Regions from separate parts of the Aliiglaciecola sp. SL4 genome, predicted to be linked through region 1. Evidence: predicted binding sites of a transcription regulator. Region 1 holds the regulator's gene; the other holds the start of a gene.
What was found. The regulator NrdR, encoded in region 1, represses ribonucleotide reductase genes. The targets are predictions, from matches to a motif close to AAACACNANATNTNGTGTTT.
Positions count from the first base shown of each region.

Region 2: nrdA (class 1a ribonucleoside-diphosphate reductase subunit alpha) is a predicted target of NrdR. The motif match lies at 1,564-1,583, and genes of this name have one in related genera.

Region 1 is NZ_JBGOSE010000001.1:166,299-170,734, forward strand. It holds gene glyA (serine hydroxymethyltransferase) at 1-798, shown strand, start outside; gene AB6T38_RS00715 (rhodanese-like domain-containing protein) at 936-1,340, shown strand; gene AB6T38_RS00720 (DUF6265 family protein) at 1,353-1,823, opposite strand; gene nrdR (transcriptional regulator NrdR) at 1,892-2,347, shown strand; gene ribD (bifunctional diaminohydroxyphosphoribosylaminopyrimidine deaminase/5-amino-6-(5-phosphoribosylamino)uracil reductase RibD) at 2,380-3,513, shown strand; gene AB6T38_RS00735 (riboflavin synthase) at 3,549-4,211, shown strand; gene ribBA (bifunctional 3,4-dihydroxy-2-butanone-4-phosphate synthase/GTP cyclohydrolase II) at 4,257-4,436, shown strand, end outside.
Region 2 is NZ_JBGOSE010000010.1:26,040-30,475, forward strand. It holds gene ubiG (bifunctional 2-polyprenyl-6-hydroxyphenol methylase/3-demethylubiquinol 3-O-methyltransferase UbiG) at 1-612, shown strand, start outside; gene AB6T38_RS14195 (HAD family hydrolase) at 615-1,301, shown strand; gene nrdA (class 1a ribonucleoside-diphosphate reductase subunit alpha) at 1,804-4,125, shown strand; gene nrdB (class Ia ribonucleoside-diphosphate reductase subunit beta) at 4,194-4,436, shown strand, end outside.

The DNA of each region.
Region 1 (4,436 bases):
ATTGATATGCAGCAAGTAGAAGCGTTAGCGCTAGAGCACAAACCTAAAATGATTATTGGTGGATTCTCTGCCTATTCAGGCATTGTTGATTGGCAGAAATTTCGTGAGATTGCCGACAAAGTAGGCGCTTACTTGTTAGTTGATATGGCCCATGTTGCAGGTTTAGTCGCTGCGGGAATTTACCCTAATCCATTACCCCATGCTCATGTTGTTACCACTACAACCCACAAAACCTTGGCAGGCCCTCGTGGTGGATTGATTTTGTCAGCTTGTGGTGATGAAACTATATATAAAAAGTTAAACAGTTCTGTGTTTCCAGGCAATCAAGGTGGTCCTTTATGTCACGTGATTGCGGCAAAAGCGGTAGCGTTTAAAGAAGCCTTAGAGCCAGAATTCAAAGAATATCAAAAACAAGTTGTGGTAAATGCAAAAGCCATGGTGAGCGTGATGCAAGAACGTGGTTACAAAGTCGTTTCTGATGGCACGGATAACCATTTATTCTTGCTTGATTTAATTGACAAAGATATCACTGGTAAAGACGCTGATGCTGCTTTGGGCAGTGCCAATATTACAGTGAACAAAAACTCAGTGCCAAATGATCCTCGTTCACCCTTCGTAACCAGTGGCTTACGCATTGGCTCTCCAGCTATTACGCGCCGAGGTTTTGGCGAAGAGCAAGCCAAACAAGTGGCCAATTGGATATGTGATGTGCTGGATGATATCGAAAGTACTGACACCATTGATAGAGTAAAAGCTGAAGTTGTTGCATTGTGTGAGCAATTCCCAGTCTACGGCTAGCATTTATTCAAAATAAAAATTAGCCGCTTTTTAAAGCGGCTTTTTTGTCTCAAAAGCTTCGTTATTTGGCCGACAAGGTACTTGGTCATTCCATTTAAGTTGTTGATAATAAAATTCACATTTTAATGGAGGCGTTTATGTCATCAGTAGTATCAAGAGTCCCTGCGGCTGCAGCGGAAGTCGCTAAAGCTCATTTTGCGAGCTTACTTAGTTTAGAAACGGATTGTTGGGACACGCATTTTGCCATCAGCAATAACCGTCAAGATTTTGTGCTACTAGATGTAAGAAGTTTATTGCTTTTTGACCAAGGACATTTACCCAACGCAATAAATTTACCCCACAAGAATATTAAACCAGAGACTGTTCAATCATATCCTAGCGACACCTTATTTGTGGTGTATTGTGCCGGTCCCCATTGTAATGGTGCTGACAAGGCAGCCCTAAAGCTTGCTGAATTAGGACGCCCAGTAAAAAAATTAATTGGTGGTATAACAGGATGGTTAAATGAAGGGTTTGAGCTGGTTAAAGATGAATCTATCTAACCAGCACAATGATCAATTACCGGGCTTCAATTCATAATGCACTGTAAATCCTTTGCCATTGTTACCTGATACCTCGGCCACGAGTTTGTTACCCTTGCGTAGATAAATTATTTGTTTTGGAAAGTCGTGGTTTGGATTTTCCAAGGTGACGCTATTTGGCTCGCAGTTTTTAGCTCTAAAGGCCACAGGAAGACTATTGTGGCCTACTTTTGCTAAATAAAAGATTTCTCTTTGCATCTGCACTAAACGCATACTTTCTTGTTGCTGTAAATCCCCAGAAGCATCTCGACTACTACCTGAACCGGTGAATGTATCCTCGCTTATTTGCAACCATTTTTCTTGGGTATTACCATCAGGCATCGTTTGCCAGTCACCTACAATCCAATGCAGTTGAGAGAGGTCAACACATTTTGAATCGGCAGATGTTGCTGATGAACCCAGCATAATTATCACTATAGATAATAGATAAATTAACCTTTGCATATATCACCTTTTTGCTTTTTTATGCTAGTTTAGCGAGCATCTATAGATAGTGAAAAGAAAATAAGACTATGTTTTGTCCTTTCTGCTCTGAACAAGAAACTAAAGTTATCGATTCCAGATTGGTTGCCGAAGGTCATCAGGTGCGTCGCAGACGAGAATGTACAACCTGTCACGAGCGATTTACGACTTTTGAAATTGCAGAATTAGTCATGCCTCGCGTGGTCAAGCGGGATGGTTCGCGAGAACCTTTCAACGAAGATAAACTTCGAGCTGGTTTGCTACGAGCGTTAGAAAAGCGTCCAGTGAGCACTGAAAAAGTAGAGCATTGCATTAGTCAGCTGAAATCTTCTTTGCGTGCAACTGGAGAGCGGGAAATCAGTAGCGAGTTTTTAGGCAGCTTAATAATGGACGCTCTTAAAGAACTAGATAAAGTGGCTTATGTGCGTTTCGCTTCGGTTTATCGCTCTTTCGAAGACATTCGAGAGTTTGGTGAAGAAATTGCCAAATTAGGTGAAAAACCCTGATTGAATTATCTGTTTAGGGAATTTGTAACCTAATGCCTTCCTACAATTTTTCGACTTTAGATCACCACTTTATGAGTATTGCCATAAAGTTGGCTCGAAAAGGTCAATATACCACCACGCCAAACCCTAATGTCGGCTGTGTTATTGCTAATCAAAATGGTGAAGTGATCGGCCAAGGTTGGCATCATAAAGCGGGGACTCCCCACGCTGAAGTACACGCCTTAAAACAAGCTGGAAAGCAAGCCCAAGGCGCAACCGCCTACGTTACTCTAGAACCCTGCAGTCACTTTGGTCGAACGCCACCCTGTGCCGATGCGCTTATCCAAGCGGGGGTGAAACGAGTGGTCGCAGCTATGGTGGATCCAAACCCTAACGTCGCGGGAAGGGGGCTCAAAAGGTTAGCCGAACAGGGAATTGATGTATCTCACGGTCTATTGAGTGAGCAAGCACATCAGCTCAATCGTGGTTTTATTAAACGAATGACACTAAAGCGCCCTTGGGTAACGGTTAAACTAGCCGCTAGTCTAGATGGTAAAACGGCGTTAGCAAATGGCAAAAGCCAATGGATCACTGGCCCACATGCAAGAGCGGATGTGCAAGACCATAGGGCTAAAAGCTGTGGAATATTGTCTGGATCTGGGACGGTTTTGGCTGACAATCCAAGTTTAAATGTAAGATTTAACGAATTAAATCATGCTAAAAATTGGGTGTTAGAGTCTGAGCTTCGTCAACCCTTACGAATTATTTTAGATGGTAAAAATCAACTCACTGACAATCTCAAAATGTTCGATCTGGAAGGTCAAACCTTGATTATCAATCGTAAAGTGAACCCGTTAATTAGAGACAGCGTAGAACAAGTGCAGATAGACAGTATTGGCAATAAACTTGATTTGGTGGCGATGCTACAGGTTTTATCTGACAAACAATTAAATGAAATTTGGGTTGAAGCTGGTGGCATGCTCGCTGGAACATTAGTACAACAAAATCTAGCGGATGAATTGATTTTATATCAGGCGCCCAAACTATTAGGTGACAAAGGTCAGAATTTATTTGTGATGGATGAACTGACACAAATGAATCAAGCTAAAATATTAAAATGGTCTCGGGTTCGAATGGTAGGTGATGATTTGAAAATGATTGCCCATTTTAACTTAGCCTCTGAATAGCAATTTAAACTTCTGCAAATATCGGATTATAAAAAATGTTTACTGGAATAATAGAAGATGTCGGTCACATCGCAAAATTACAACCTAAGGGCGATGATATTCGCTTGACCGTTGCCGTGCAGAAGCTAGATATGTCTGATGTGGCATTAGGTGACAGTATCGCCACTAATGGCGTGTGCCTAACCGTTGTGGATTTTTCAGATAAGCACTACAGCGTGGACGTTTCTCCTGAAACAATTAAACGTTCTGGTTTTGCTAATTACACCGTCGGCGACAAAGTAAACTTAGAAAAAGCCATGCAAGCGAGTTCACGTTTCGGTGGCCATATTGTTAGTGGCCACGTTGACGGAGTTGGCAAAATAGTTGCCATCAATCCTATCGATCGTTGGTTAGAAATCTGGATCCAAGCTCCCGACGAACTGGCCAAATATATTTCCGAGAAAGGCTCTATAACCATTGATGGCGTTAGTTTAACTGTTAATGATGTGGATGGTGCTAAATTTATGTTGACTTTGATCCCGCATACACTGCAAGAAACCATAATAGGTCATTACCAAGTTGGTAGCTTAGTGAATTTAGAAGTGGATTTGATAGCCCGTTATCTAGAGCGGTTGATTTTAGGAGATAAAGCCGCACATAGTCAAAAGCAACAGGGCATAGATCTTCAATTCTTAGCTGAGAATGGTTATTTGAAGTAACCCAAACTAAAACTGAATAATTTAAAAAATAGAGTACCCCACACAATGGCAATGCATAGCATCGAAGAAATAATCGAAGACATCAAACAAGGCAAAATGGTTATCCTGATGGATGATGAAGATCGGGAAAACGAAGGTGATTTGATTATGGCCGCTGAACATGTGACGCCAGAGGCGATTAATTTTATGGTCACCCATGCCCGAGGATTGGTTTGTTTGCCGATG
Region 2 (4,436 bases), on a different contig from region 1:
AACCCCCTTCGAGGAGACTATATTCAGCAGCGCACCGAGGGTGTGTTTGATAAAAACATCATTGATGTTGGATGTGGTGGCGGTATCTTATCTGAATACTTAGCCAAACAAGGTGGTCATGTCACAGGTATTGATATGGCTTCAGAATCACTGGAGGTAGCACGTCTTCATGGTTTGGAATCTGGTGTTAAAGTTAACTATCAACAAATTACCGCAGAACAAATGGCCGCTCAGCACGCCAATCAATTTGATATTGTCACCTGCTTAGAAATGTTAGAACACGTTCCAGATCCTGCTTCTATAGTGCAAGCTTGCGCGGCATTGGTAAAACCTGGTGGCCATGTATTTTTCTCAACACTCAATAGAAATTTGAAATCTTACTTAATGGCCATAGTTGGGGCTGAGAAGATTTTAAATTTGGTGCCCAAAGGTACCCATGAATATGAAAAATTTATACAACCTGCTGAATTGTTATCATGGGTAGACAATACAGATTTGATTCCCCAGCATATGACAGGGTTACATTTGAATCCGTTATCTAAACAGTATTATTTGTCGGATCAAAATGTGGATGTTAACTACATAGTTCATTGCCAGAAAAGTGAAGGATAAATATGAGCTCAACTCCCCCATTATTTAATAACAAATTTGCCGGTGTGTTGTTTGATTTGGACGGCACTTTATTGGATACAGCTGCGGATTTAGGGAATGCATTAAATCACGTACTAACCCATTATAAGCGACCACTTTGTCAATACGATGAATATCGGTGTGTTGCTTCAGATGGCGCTTTAGGGTTATTAAAATTGGGGTTCGCAGATGACTACGACAGTTTATCCGAGCAAGAATTACTCAGTTGCAGACAAATGCTACTTGACCACTATGAACAAAATGTCTGTGTCGATACAACCTGCTTTGACGGAGTGGAAGATACCTTAAGCCATCTAAATCAACATTCGATTCCATGGGGCATTGTGACTAACAAACCCGGCTTTTTAACGACTCAGTTACTTACCCACTTTCCCATTATGGAAAACTGTGGGGTAATTATTAGTGGCGATACTTACATTAAACGTAAACCTCACCCGATGCCATTATTAGAAGCGGCAAGAATACTTGCGCTGCCACCTGAAAATACTTTGTATGTAGGAGATGCAAAGCGAGATATCGAAGCGGCGCAAAACGCAAACATGGTAAGTGTTGCCGCCCTTTATGGTTACATCAAAGATGCTGAGGAGGTTAGCCATTGGAAGGCAGACTATTCCATCAATGATTTTGCTCAGTTGTGTCATATTAACTGATACAACAATTCATCAAATTTATACTTCAATGCTTTGTCATAAATAGAGGGTAGGAAGCATAAAGAATACCAGATATAGTGATTGTGAACATTTTTAACACTATATATCGTGATATTATAAAAATTGATTTAAACCTACAAAAATAATTTAACTTTAAAATTTAATAAAAAATAAGCTTGCAATCAGCTTAACTCGTTCAACAATACCCCTTCTAAGTTAGTCAACACTAACCTACCATTTGGTTCAGTTTTATTGGTGATAAAACCACCAGATATTGGGTTGCAAACGGAAGCAAACACCTCTATCTTGTGCTGGTCACACTTTTTCTAACTACTCAAAAAACAATAACAAGTAAACGCTGTTGAAAGCGATTAATTTACTCGCATAAGTGTGGACAGAAAACTACATCATTAATTTAAAAAGTTAATAAAAAATATAATGTGTTCGTTAAATTTATTTCTCAGAACATTCGGCGCTAATTATTTATACGGCTATCAAATACATGAATAACTCTCTAAATGTCACGAAACGCGATGGTGAACGTGAAGTCTTAAACTTGGACAAAATTCACAAAGTCATAACTTGGGCTGCGAAGGGATTAAAAAACGTCTCTGTTTCTCAAGTTGAAATCAAAGCTCATATTCAGTTTTATGATGGGATTAAAACCGAAGATATTCACGAGACATTAATCAAATCAGCTGCTGATTTAATTTCAACAGACACTCCAGACTATCAATATTTAGCTGCTCGTCTAGCCGTTTTCCACTTGCGTAAAAAAGCCTACGGTCAATTCGAACCGCCGGCGTTAGTTACTCATGTTAAAAACATGGTTGCCAAAGGAAAATACGACGAACACATTTTAGAAGACTATTCAGAACAAGAACTTAATGAACTAGATCAATATATGGATCATTGGCGTGACATGAATTTTAGTTATGCCGCAGTGAAACAATTGGAAGGCAAATACTTAGTTCAAAACCGTGTAACCGGTGAAATCTATGAAAGCGCTCAGTTTTTATATATTTTGGTTGCCGCTTGTTTGTTTGCGAATTATCCCAAAGATACGCGTTTAGATTATGTAAAACGTTTTTATGATGCCGCTTCGCTATTCAAAATTTCGTTGCCAACACCCATTATGTCAGGAGTAAGAACCCCTACCCGTCAATTTAGCTCTTGTGTATTAATTGAAGCTGGGGACAGTTTAGATTCGATTAACGCTACCGCTAGTGCCATCGTTAAATACGTAAGCCAACGAGCTGGTATCGGTGTGAATGCGGGCCGTATTCGTGCACTAGGGAGTGAAATTCGAGGTGGTGAAGCCTATCACACAGGCTGTATCCCGTTTTACAAATACTTTCAAACCGCAGTGAAAAGTTGTTCGCAAGGTGGCGTTCGTGGTGGCGCTGCAACGTTATTTTACCCAGCGTGGCATTTAGAAGTTGAGTCTTTATTAGTACTCAAAAATAACCGTGGTGTTGAAGAAAACCGAGTTCGTCACCTCGACTATGGTGTGCAGTTTAATAAACTCATGTACACAAGAATGATCAAGGATCAGCACATTACCCTATTCAGTCCTTCAGACGTACCTGGACTTTATGATGCCTTCTTTGCTGATCAAGATGAATTTGAAGCCTTGTATGTGAAGTACGAACAAGACGACTCTATTCGTAAGAAGAAAATAAAAGCCGTTGAGCTATTTAGCTTATTTATGCAAGAACGCGCAAGTACTGGTCGCATTTATCTACAAAATGTAGATCACTGTAATACCCACAGCCCGTTCGATCCTAAAGTAGCGCCAGTTAGACAAAGTAATTTATGTCTAGAAATCGCGCTACCTACTAAGCCTTTGCAGCACATTAACGATGAAAACGGCGAAATAGCCCTTTGTACATTGTCAGCGTTCAACCTAGGTGCAATTGAAAGTCTTGACGAATTTGAAGAAATGGCTGACTTAGCAGTACGCGCTTTGGACAGCTTGTTAGATTATCAAGATTACCCTGTTCCAGCAGCATATCGCGCTTCAATCGATAGAAGAACGCTAGGAATAGGCGTTATTAACTTCGCTTACTATTTAGCTAAAAACGGTAAAAAATATTCAGATGGCAGTGGTAACGCACTAATTCATAGAACTTTTGAAGCCATGCAATATTATCTTCTCAAAGCATCAAATAACTTGGCAAAAGAGAAAGGTGCTTGTCCTAAGTTTAATGAAACCACTTATTCTCAAGGTATATTGCCCATTGATACCTATAAAAAGGATTTGGATAAAGTATGTAATGAACCCCTTCATTACGACTGGGAAACCTTGCGTAAAGAGATTGTTGAACACGGACTGCGTAACAGTACCCTATCAGCCTTGATGCCTTCTGAAACATCATCGCAGATATCTAATGCTACAAACGGTATTGAACCACCGCGTGGACACATAAGCGTTAAATCATCTAAAGATGGTGTTTTGAAACAAGTAGTACCTGAATACGAGCGATTGAAAGAGCAATACGAATTGTTATGGGATATCAACTCTAACGATGGTTACTTGCAATTATGCGCCATCATGCAAAAATTTATCGATCAAACAATTTCTGCCAACACCAGTTACGATCCTGGTAAATATGAAGGTGGAAAAGTGCCTATGAAGTTGTTGTTAAAAGACTTACTGACCACCTATAAACTAGGTATCAAAACTTTGTATTATCACAACACTCGAGATGGCGCATCGGATACATCTCAACTTGAGTTAAAGAAAGAAACCACTACCCCATTGGCGCAAGAAGTTGTCATTGAAGAAGATGACGATTGTGCCGGTGGTGCATGTAAGATATAGACAAAAACCAAGTTTGGTGGCGCATTATGCGCCGCCTAGTGTTAAACCTCACAGAGTACTGACGGTAAATGAAATACACCACTTTTAATCAAAAACCAACGAATCCTCTACTGGAACCAATGTTTTTCGGTAATCCAGTGAATGTTGCTCGCTATGATCAACAAAAACACAGTATTTTTGAAAAGCTAATTGAAAAACAAATTAGTTTTTTCTGGCGTCCAGAAGAAGTTGACGTCAGTAAAGATCGCGTTGATTTTCAATCTTTAAGTGATTCTGAAAAGCATATTTTTATTTCTAATTTGAAATATCAG